Saccharophagus degradans 2-40: one gene and its partner. The main gene of each other region encodes a partner of the protein of the gene in region 2 in a complex. Links are inferred from orthologs where the notes say so. Each region holds a gene or a part of one and is shown on either strand. Other genes may lie near its edges.

Region 1 (2,803 bases), 140 kb from region 2 along the record:
AGTTACTCAGGTTAAGAGTTCATCAGGTCGCTTAAAAGCACACAGAGCCTGTATCTCTGGTTTGGGATTACGTCGTATTGGGCACACCGTGGAAGTAGAAGATACTCCTTCTGTGCGCGGTATGATCAATAAAGTTTATTATATGGTTCAGGTGGAAGGAGAGTAAAATGCGTTTAAATACTTTAAGTCCAGCACCTGGCCGCGTTTCTGCTAAGAAGCGTGTAGGTCGCGGTATCGGTAGTGGTTTAGGTAAGACTGCAGGCCGTGGTCACAAAGGTTTAAAATCACGTTCTGGTGGTTCTGTTAAGCCTGGTTTCGAAGGCGGTCAGATGCCTTTGCAGAAGCGTCTACCTAAGTTTGGTTTTACTAGCCGTATTTCTCGCGTAACTGCAGAAGTTCGTTTAGCTGAGCTAAACAAAGTGGAAGCTGATATTATTGATATCGAAGCCTTAAGAGCTGCAGACTTGATTGATAACAATATCAAACGAGCCAAAGTATTTCTTTCTGGCGAGTTAACCAAAGCTGTTACAATAAAAGGCTTGATGGTTACTAAAGGTGCTAAAGCAGCAATCGAAGCTGCTGGCGGAAAGATTGAAGAATAATCGATCAACCGAACAGTAAGGTAATTTGAATGGCCACGCCAGGTAACATGCAGGTTGGTAATCAAAAAGGTTTGGGCGAGCTTTGGGCTCGCCTAAAATTTTTGCTGTTAGCGATTTTTATTTATCGCTTAGGTACTCATATACCAGTTCCTGGTATTGATCCCGAACAAATCGCTCAAATGTTTAACCGCAACCAAGGTACATTCTTGGGTATGTTAAACATGTTCTCTGGCGGTGCTTGGGAGCGTATGAGTATTTTGGCTCTTGGTATTATGCCGTACATTTCTGCTTCTATTATTATGCAGATGATGGCAGCAGTTACCCCGTCTTTAGAAGCATTAAAGAAAGAGGGTGAGTCAGGCAGAAGAAAGATCAGTCAGTACACTCGCTACTTGACCGTTGCGTTGGCTTTAATTCAAGCATTTGTAATGGTTGCAGGTTTAGCTGGTCAAGGCATGGCTTATGCCGGCTTGGCGCCACTTAGCTTTTATGTCATTGCGGTTACTTCATTGGTAACTGGTGCTGTATTCATGATGTGGTTGGGTGAGCAAGTAACTGAAAGAGGTATCGGCAACGGTATTTCTATGCTGATTTTCGCAGGTATTGTTGCTGGTTTGCCGGGCGCCGTAGGTCAGGCGTTCGAAAGTGCGCGTCAAGGCGACTTACACCCTATAGCGTTATTAGCGATAGGTTTGGCTGCTGTAGCAATTGTTTGGTTTGTTGTGAGAATGGAGCGCGGCCAGCGTCGCATAACTATTCAGTACGCTCGTCGCCAGTCTGGTCGTCAAGCTTACTCTGCACAAACAAGTCATTTGCCGCTAAAAATCAACATGGCTGGTGTTATACCGGTTATTTTTGCGAGCAGTATTTTATTGTTCCCTGCTTCAATCGCGCAGTGGTTCGGTAATGCATCAGAGGGTAAAACCGCTGTAATCTTACAGGAGATTGCGTTGGCTTTAGGGCCCGGCCAATGGTTGAACTTTGTGGTGTTCGGTGCGTTAATCATCTTGTTCTGTTTTGTTTACACGGCAATGATGTATAACCCGAAAGAAGTTGCAGATAATTTAAAGCGTGGTGGTGCGTATATTCCAGGTATTCGACCTGGTGACCAGTCCGCTAAATATATTGATGGAGTATTGACTCGCTTAACAGTGGTTGGTTCTCTTTATATTGCTGCAGTCGCTTTATTGCCTCAGTTTTTGATGGTTGCGGCTGATGTACCTTTCTACTTAGGTGGTACTTCATTACTTATCGTTGTGGTAGTGGTGATGGACTTTATGTCCCAAGTGCAATCGCATTTGATGTCACATCAATACGATTCAGTCATGAAAAAAGCAAATTTGCAGAGTTACGGTAAAGGCGCAACTCGTTAAATAAACTCGAGGTTTTGAAAAATGAAAGTTCGTGCTTCAATTAAAAAAATGTGTCGCAATTGCAAATTAGTTCGTCGTAAGGGCGTATTAAGAGTTATTTGCTCCGCAGAGCCACGTCATAAGCAGCGTCAAGGCTAAGACTGGTAGATTTCACCTTGTTGCAACAAGGCTAAAAATGCAAAACAAGGTGTTGAGTCTAAAATAGACCAAAGCCTATCAAAGATTCAGTCTTTGATGAATTGGAGGCGTTAACTGTCGCTCGATGGGAAACCATCGGGCTATTGCTTTTTTGTGGCATAACCGCTATCCTTCCGCGCCTTTGCGCAGTGGGATGGCTTATGTCACTGTTAGCGCTGAATATCTTATCTTTTTGGAGTAATCTGAATGGCTCGAATAGCTGGTGTCAACATACCAGATCATAAACATGCCGTCATCTCCCTGACCTACGTCTATGGGATTGGTCGCACTAAGGCAAAGCAAATATGCTCCGCCGCAGGCGTTGCTGAGTCAACCAAAATTGGTGACTTAAGCGAAGAGCAGGTTGATACGATTCGTAATGAAGTTGCAAAGTTCACTGTAGAAGGTGATTTGCGTCGTGAAGTATCAATGAACATTAAGCGTTTGATGGATTTGGGCTGCTACCGCGGTCTTCGTCATCGTCGTAATTTGCCAGTGCGTGGGCAACGTTCTAAAACGAACGCCCGTACACGTAAGGGACCACGTAAGCCTATCAAACGATAGAGTCTACTGGTTAAACTAAAACTGAAAGGTTTGGGAAGAGACATCTATGGCTAAGCCAAGTGGTAAGTCAACGACCAAGAAAAAGGT
Region 2 (5,888 bases):
CGCTGAGCGTCAATAGGCTCCCTTTTACTCACTAAGTGCACATGCGATTCGATCAATGAAAATTATCGTCGTAAGTAAACGTCACGGAAACACTCGCAGCTTTACGCTGGGAGCGTGGAAGCGTGCGCTTATCTCAGCCTGTATATTGGGGCTGCCGGTGGGTATAACGCTAGGCGCCTTGAAGTACTTTGACACCGAGTCCGACTCCGAATTTCTCAACCCAGGATCTCGTCAAGCATGGGTAGCCGCGCTAAACGAGCAAGCTCAGCAAGTAGAGCAAGCGCGACTGCAAACAGAGCAAAAACTCGCGGCATTAACCATGCGAGTGGCCGAACTGCAGGCTAGGCTGGTTAGGATTGATGCACTGGGTGAGCGACTAACCGGTATGGCTCACCTCGATAACGGTGAGTTCGATTTTAGTCAGATGCCAGCTCTAGGTGGCCCCGAGCAGGCAATAGAAGAAGAACACGTTACCGCCCCCGATTTTCAAGCTACCCTCGATCAGCTTGCCTCTCAAATAGAAGACCGCCAACAGCAGCTTAATACCCTCGAAGCACTGCTTGCCAACCGCAAGTTACAAGATGAAGTGTTTTTGGCTGGGCGCCCTATTAATAAAGGGTGGATGTCCTCCCGTTTTGGCCGCCGCACAGACCCGTTTACAGGGCGTGTAGCATGGCATGAAGGTGTCGATTTTGCGGGTAAAGAAGGCAGCGATATTGTCGCGGTGGCTTCTGGGGTAGTTACTTGGTCTAGCGAGCGCAGCGGTTACGGTAACTTGGTAGAAATTAACCATGGTAACGGCTATAAAACCCGTTACGGCCACTGCAAAGAAAATCTTGTTAAAGTGGGCGATGTTGTTAAGAAAGGCCAAGTTATAGCTTTAATGGGTTCAAGTGGCCGTTCAACAGGCCCCCATGTACATTTCGAAGTCTACAAGCACGGTCGCGCAGTCGACCCATCTACTTATATTCATCGGGCAAGTCGTTAACTACGCCGCCATTTCACACCTTTTTCACACTTTCCTCATCAAATTGCTATAAAATCTCGCGTTTTTGGGAGTGCTTTCTGGCGCGGGGCCCTCATTTTGGATTGGTATAACTATGTTTGGCAAAATATTACGCAGCATCTTTGGCTCTAAAAACGATCGTGAATTAAAGCGAATGGGCAAGCAGGTAAAACTCATTAATGAGTTAGAGTCTACTTTCGTGAAGCTAACGGATGAAGAGCTAAAAGCTAAAACGGCTGAGTTTAAAAAACGACATCAAGATGGCGAAAGCTTAAATGCGCTGCTGCCCGAAGCTTTTGCCGCTGCTAGAGAAGCGAGTAAGCGCGTTATGGGTATGCGCCATTTTGATGTACAGCTTATTGGTGGTATGACGCTGCACGAGGGCTGCATAGCTGAGATGCGCACTGGTGAGGGTAAAACCCTTATGGCGACACTCGCAGCCTACTTAAACGCAATTTCGGGCAAGGGTGTGCATATTGTTACTGTGAACGACTACCTTGCTCGCCGCGACGCTAATTGGATGACACCACTATACGCCGCGCTAGGGCTGACTACTGGGTCTGTGTATTCAATGCAGCCACAGCAGGAGAAGCGTGAAGCATACGCAGCCGACATTACTTACGGCACTAACAACGAGTTCGGTTTTGATTATTTGCGCGACAATATGGCGTTGCGTAAAGAAGATCGCATGCAGCGCCCATTAAACTTTGCCATTGTGGATGAGGTGGATTCGATCCTTATCGATGAGGCTCGTACTCCATTGATTATTTCTGGGGCAGCAGAAGATAGCTCTGAGCTGTACCGCGCCATAAATAAGTTTATCCCTTCGCTGAAGCGCCAAGAAATTGTTGAAAAAGGCGAAGAGCCCAGTGAATTAGGCCATTACACCCTAGACGAGAAAACGCGTCAGGTAGAGCTTACCGAAATGGGCCATGAGGTTATCGAGGATACACTTACTAAAGCGGGCCTGCTGAAAGAAGATGATAGCTTGTACGCCGCTGGCAATTTAGGTTTATTGCATCACGTGTACGCCGCACTAAAAGCGCATGTGCTTTTCCATCGCAATGTTGAATATATTATTCAAAACGATCAGGTCGTGCTTATCGATGAGCATACGGGTCGTACTATGGCGGGGCGGAGGTTGTCTGAAGGTTTGCACCAAGCTTTGGAAGCCAAAGAAGGCCTGCAAATTCAGGCAGAGAGCCAAACGCTTGCTTCTACAACTTTCCAGAACTATTTTCGTATTTATCCCAAGCTCTCTGGTATGACCGGTACAGCGGATACTGAAGCGTTTGAGTTCCGTCATATTTACGGTTTAAATGTTGTGGTAATCCCAACCAATAAACCTATTCAGCGTACAGACTTGAACGACCTTGTATTCTTGTCGGTGGAAGAAAAGTACGAAGCGATTGTGCGCGATGTTAATGAGTACCGCGCTAAAGGTGTACCGGTATTGGTGGGTACGGCGTCGGTTGAAACATCCGAGGCGATGTCTGAGCGTTTAAAAAAGGCGGATATCCCCCACGAAGTACTTAACGCAAAACAGCATGAGCGCGAAGCTGAAATTATTGCCAATGCGGGCCGTCCAGGTAATGTGACCATCGCAACCAACATGGCTGGCCGTGGCACCGATATTGTATTGGGTGGTAACCTTGAGGCTGAACTGGCTAAATTGGAAAACCCAACAGAAGAGCAAATTGCCAAGGTGAAGAGCGAGTGGCAAACCCGTCACGACCAAGTCGTTGCCGCGGGTGGTTTGCATATTATTGGAACCGAACGCCACGAATCTCGCCGCATTGATAACCAGTTACGCGGTCGTGCAGGGCGTCAGGGCGACCCTGGTTTGTCTCGCTTCTACCTATCTTTAGAAGACAACTTGATGCGTATATTCGCGTCGGATCGCATGCGCAGCTTTATGCAATCTATCGGTATGGAGAAAGGCGAAGCGATTGAGCACCGCATGGTGACTAACGCCATCGAAAAAGCTCAGCGCAAAGTGGAAGGGCGGAACTTCGACTACCGTAAGCAAATATTGGAATACGATGATGTTGCTAACGATCAGCGCCGTGTAATTTACTCGCAGCGTAATGAATTGTTAGATGCCGACGAAATCCACGACGCTATTGATGGTATTCGTCAAGATGTTATAGCTGATGTGATTGCAGGCTTCATTCCACCACAAAGTGTAGAAGAGCAATGGGATGTGGCGGGGCTGGAGCAAAGCTTAGCCAACGAATACGGAGTGCAACTGCCTATTCAAAAATGGTTGGATGATGACGATAAGCTAAATGAAGAGAGCTTGCGCGATAAGATTACCCAAGCAATGGATGATGCTTACAATGTTAAGCGCGAGCAGTTGGGCAACTCCGTTGTCATGCTAGAAAAACAATTGATGCTGCATGTATTGGATCAGTTGTGGAAAGAGCACCTACAAAACATGGATCACTTGCGTCAAGGTATTGGGTTACGTGCGTACGCACAGAAAAACCCCAAGCAAGAATACAAGCGCGAATCGTTTGAAATGTTCCAGACCTTGCTAGAGAGCTTAAAGCACGACGTTATTCGCCTGTTGTTCCGCGTGCAGCCCATGACCGAAGAACAAATGAATGAAATGGAAAAGCGCAGGCAAGAAGAGGCCGAGCGTCAGCGTCAAAGAATGCAGCTTCGTCACGCAGAAGCGCCTTCGCAGTTAGCGGCGCCAGCCACCCCAGCCACACCAGAAGAGCTAAGCGAACTCAAGCCAGAGCGCCCCTATGTGCGCGGCGGCTCTAAAGTTGGCCGTAACGACCCGTGCCCATGTGGTTCGGGCCAAAAATATAAATCTTGCCACGGCAAGTTGACGGGCTAAGCGCCCACTTTGTAGCGGAGTAGTTAAATGGCTGTTGGTCCAGATATTTGGCCGGAAATGCACATTATTGATGGTGTGCGTATTGGCGTTGCCCAAGGCGGTATTAAGCGTGCTGGTCGCGATGATGTTACTTTGTTTGAAATTTGCGAAGGCGCGCGCGTAGCTGGGGTTTTTACGCAAAATGCGTTTTGTGCCGAGCCGGTAAAAATTGCCAAGCAGCATTTGGCAAAACAAAATGTACGCTACTTATTAATTAATTCCGGTAATGCCAATGCCTGTACGGGCAAACTAGGTAATGCTGCTGCAATGAAAACTTGCAACGCCCTAGCGGGGCTTACCCAGGTAGATGCCAGTTCTGTTATTCCTTTTTCTACAGGTGTAATTGGCGAGCTATTGCCAGCAGATAAAATTATTAACGTGTTGCCGCAAGCCATAGAGTCTTTAGATGCCGACAACTGGACGCGTGCCGGTCGCTCTATAATGACAACCGATACTCGCCCTAAAGGCGCTTCGTGTGAAGTTAACCTTGGCGATAAGGTCGTTAAAATTACCGGTATTTCCAAGGGTGCCGGTATGATCAACCCCAATATGGCGACCATGCTGGCTTATATTGCAACAGATGCTGATGTAGATCAGGCATTGTTAAACAAGCTTGCAAAGCGCGCGGCTAATTTATCTTTTAATCGCATAACCATTGATGGCGACACCTCCACTAACGACGCATGTATGGTGATAGCAACGGGCAAAGCAGGTAATGCAACGCTTGTGGATGAGGCTTCACCAGAGGCAGAAACGTTTGCTTTTGCTCTTATCGATGTATATCAGCAGTTAGCCCAGCAAATTGTTCGCGATGGCGAGGGGGCGACTAAGTTTATTTCTGTGCATGTGCGCGGCGGTGCTACACATCAAGAGTGTGTAGATGTTGCTTATGCAATTGCTCATTCACCACTCATTAAAACGGCTATGTTTGCTTCCGACCCAAACTGGGGGCGCATTATTTGTGCAATAGGTTACGCCGGTGTGCCTAACCTCGACGTAGATGGTGTAAAAGTTTGGTTAGACGAAACGCTTATTGTGGAAGATGGTGGTCGTGCGGCTTCTTATACTGAAGAGCAAGGCCAAGCCGTAGTCAGCAAGGCTGAGTTTGCTATTAATGTGGATTTAGGGCGTGGCGATTTTGAAGACGTTATTTGGACATCTGACTTATCTCATGAATATATCCGAATAAATGCCGAATACCGAAGCTAACCTCGTTCATGTTGCCGTGGGTGTCATAAAAGATGCTAGCGACAACATTTTGATTGCCAAGCGCCCCGAGCATGTTCATATGGGCGGACGTTGGGAATTCCCTGGCGGCAAAGTAGAGCGTAATGAATCTGTAGCTGCCGCGCTTGCTCGCGAGCTACATGAAGAGCTGGGTATTGATATAACCGGCGACTCGCGTATTACCCCTCTTATCACTATTCGTCACCAATATGCTGATAAAACCGTATTACTCGATGTACGCATAGTAGAGCAATTTGGTGGTGAGCCAACAGGTAAAGAGGGGCAGCCATTGCGCTGGGTTCCTGTTGCTAGCTTGCAAGACTATACCTTCCCTGATGCTAATTACCCCATTATTAGCGCGCTCCAGTTGCCTCGTATACTCCCCATTTCGCCAGCCTTTTTAAGCCTTGCCGATTGCGACGCTCTGAGTGAGTTTTATGTGCAACAGCGATATACGCTCTGGCATATGCGTTCGCCCAATTGTGAGCGTGAAGTTTTTATCAAAGCGATAAATCGCGCAGTTGAAAGTGTCGGCGTTGAAGTAGGTATTACGGTTAATGCCTCTGTGGCAGAGTACGAGCGAGTTAACGCCTTGCATTTACATTTAAACTCGGCGCAGCTTTTGTCATTAAAGGCGAGGCCGCAGCTTCGTTCGGGTGGCTTACTTAGCGCTTCGTGCCATAACCTTGAAGAATTGAACGCCGCTCACAAGCTTGGAGTGGAATACGTGCTCTTTTCGCCCGTGAATGCTACAGCTTCGCATCCTAG

The links. Proteins that work in one complex are often made in the same cells at the same time.
Region 1: the proteins of secA (region 2) and secY are in contact, whole or in part, in a crystal structure (PDB 3DIN), measured with the Thermotoga maritima proteins. The link is inferred for Saccharophagus degradans 2-40 from one-to-one orthologs. Residues at the interface, in WP_004082002.1 of Thermotoga maritima: Glu261, Ala262, Arg263, Lys300, Ala301, Arg302, Thr303, Ile304, Ile305, Leu323, Tyr324, Asp325, Pro326, Val329, Ser330, Tyr333, Ile336, Lys340, Phe345, Val349, Glu363, Phe364, Tyr374, Ser375, Gly376, Gly377, Glu393, Ile395, Thr482, Ser483; in WP_004081795.1 of Thermotoga maritima: Glu108, Gly109, Glu110, Glu111, Ala236, Glu237, Arg238, Arg239, Ile240, Thr241, Ile242, Gln243, Tyr244, Ala245, Arg246, Arg247, Val248, Thr249, Gly250, Arg251, Arg252, Val253, Tyr254, Gly256, Ala257, Ser258, Thr259, Tyr260, Leu261, Pro262.

Annotation. Positions count from the first base shown.
Region 1 is NC_007912.1:1,253,301-1,256,103, forward strand. It holds secY (preprotein translocase subunit SecY), read left to right. Parts: upstream 1-631; coding sequence 632-1,975; downstream 1,976-2,803. Other genes in the region: rpmD (50S ribosomal protein L30), read left to right, coding at 1-166; rplO (50S ribosomal protein L15), read left to right, coding at 168-602; rpmJ (50S ribosomal protein L36), read left to right, coding at 1,997-2,113; rpsM (30S ribosomal protein S13), read left to right, coding at 2,360-2,716; rpsK (30S ribosomal protein S11), read left to right, coding at 2,763-2,803. UniProt on the Escherichia coli protein: The central subunit of the protein translocation channel SecYEG. Consists of two halves formed by TMs 1-5 and 6-10.
Region 2 is NC_007912.1:1,109,993-1,115,880, forward strand. What follows is about bases 763-4,054. They hold secA (preprotein translocase subunit SecA), read left to right. Parts: upstream 763-1,100; coding sequence 1,101-3,854; downstream 3,855-4,054. Other genes in these bases: SDE_RS04510 (M23 family metallopeptidase), read left to right, coding at 763-988; argJ (bifunctional glutamate N-acetyltransferase/amino-acid acetyltransferase ArgJ), read left to right, coding at 3,882-4,054. In the rest of the region: more of SDE_RS04510, read left to right, coding at 56-762; more of argJ, read left to right, coding at 4,055-5,102; SDE_RS04525 (Nudix family hydrolase), read left to right, coding at 5,083-5,888. UniProt on the Escherichia coli protein: Required for protein export, interacts with the SecYEG preprotein conducting channel.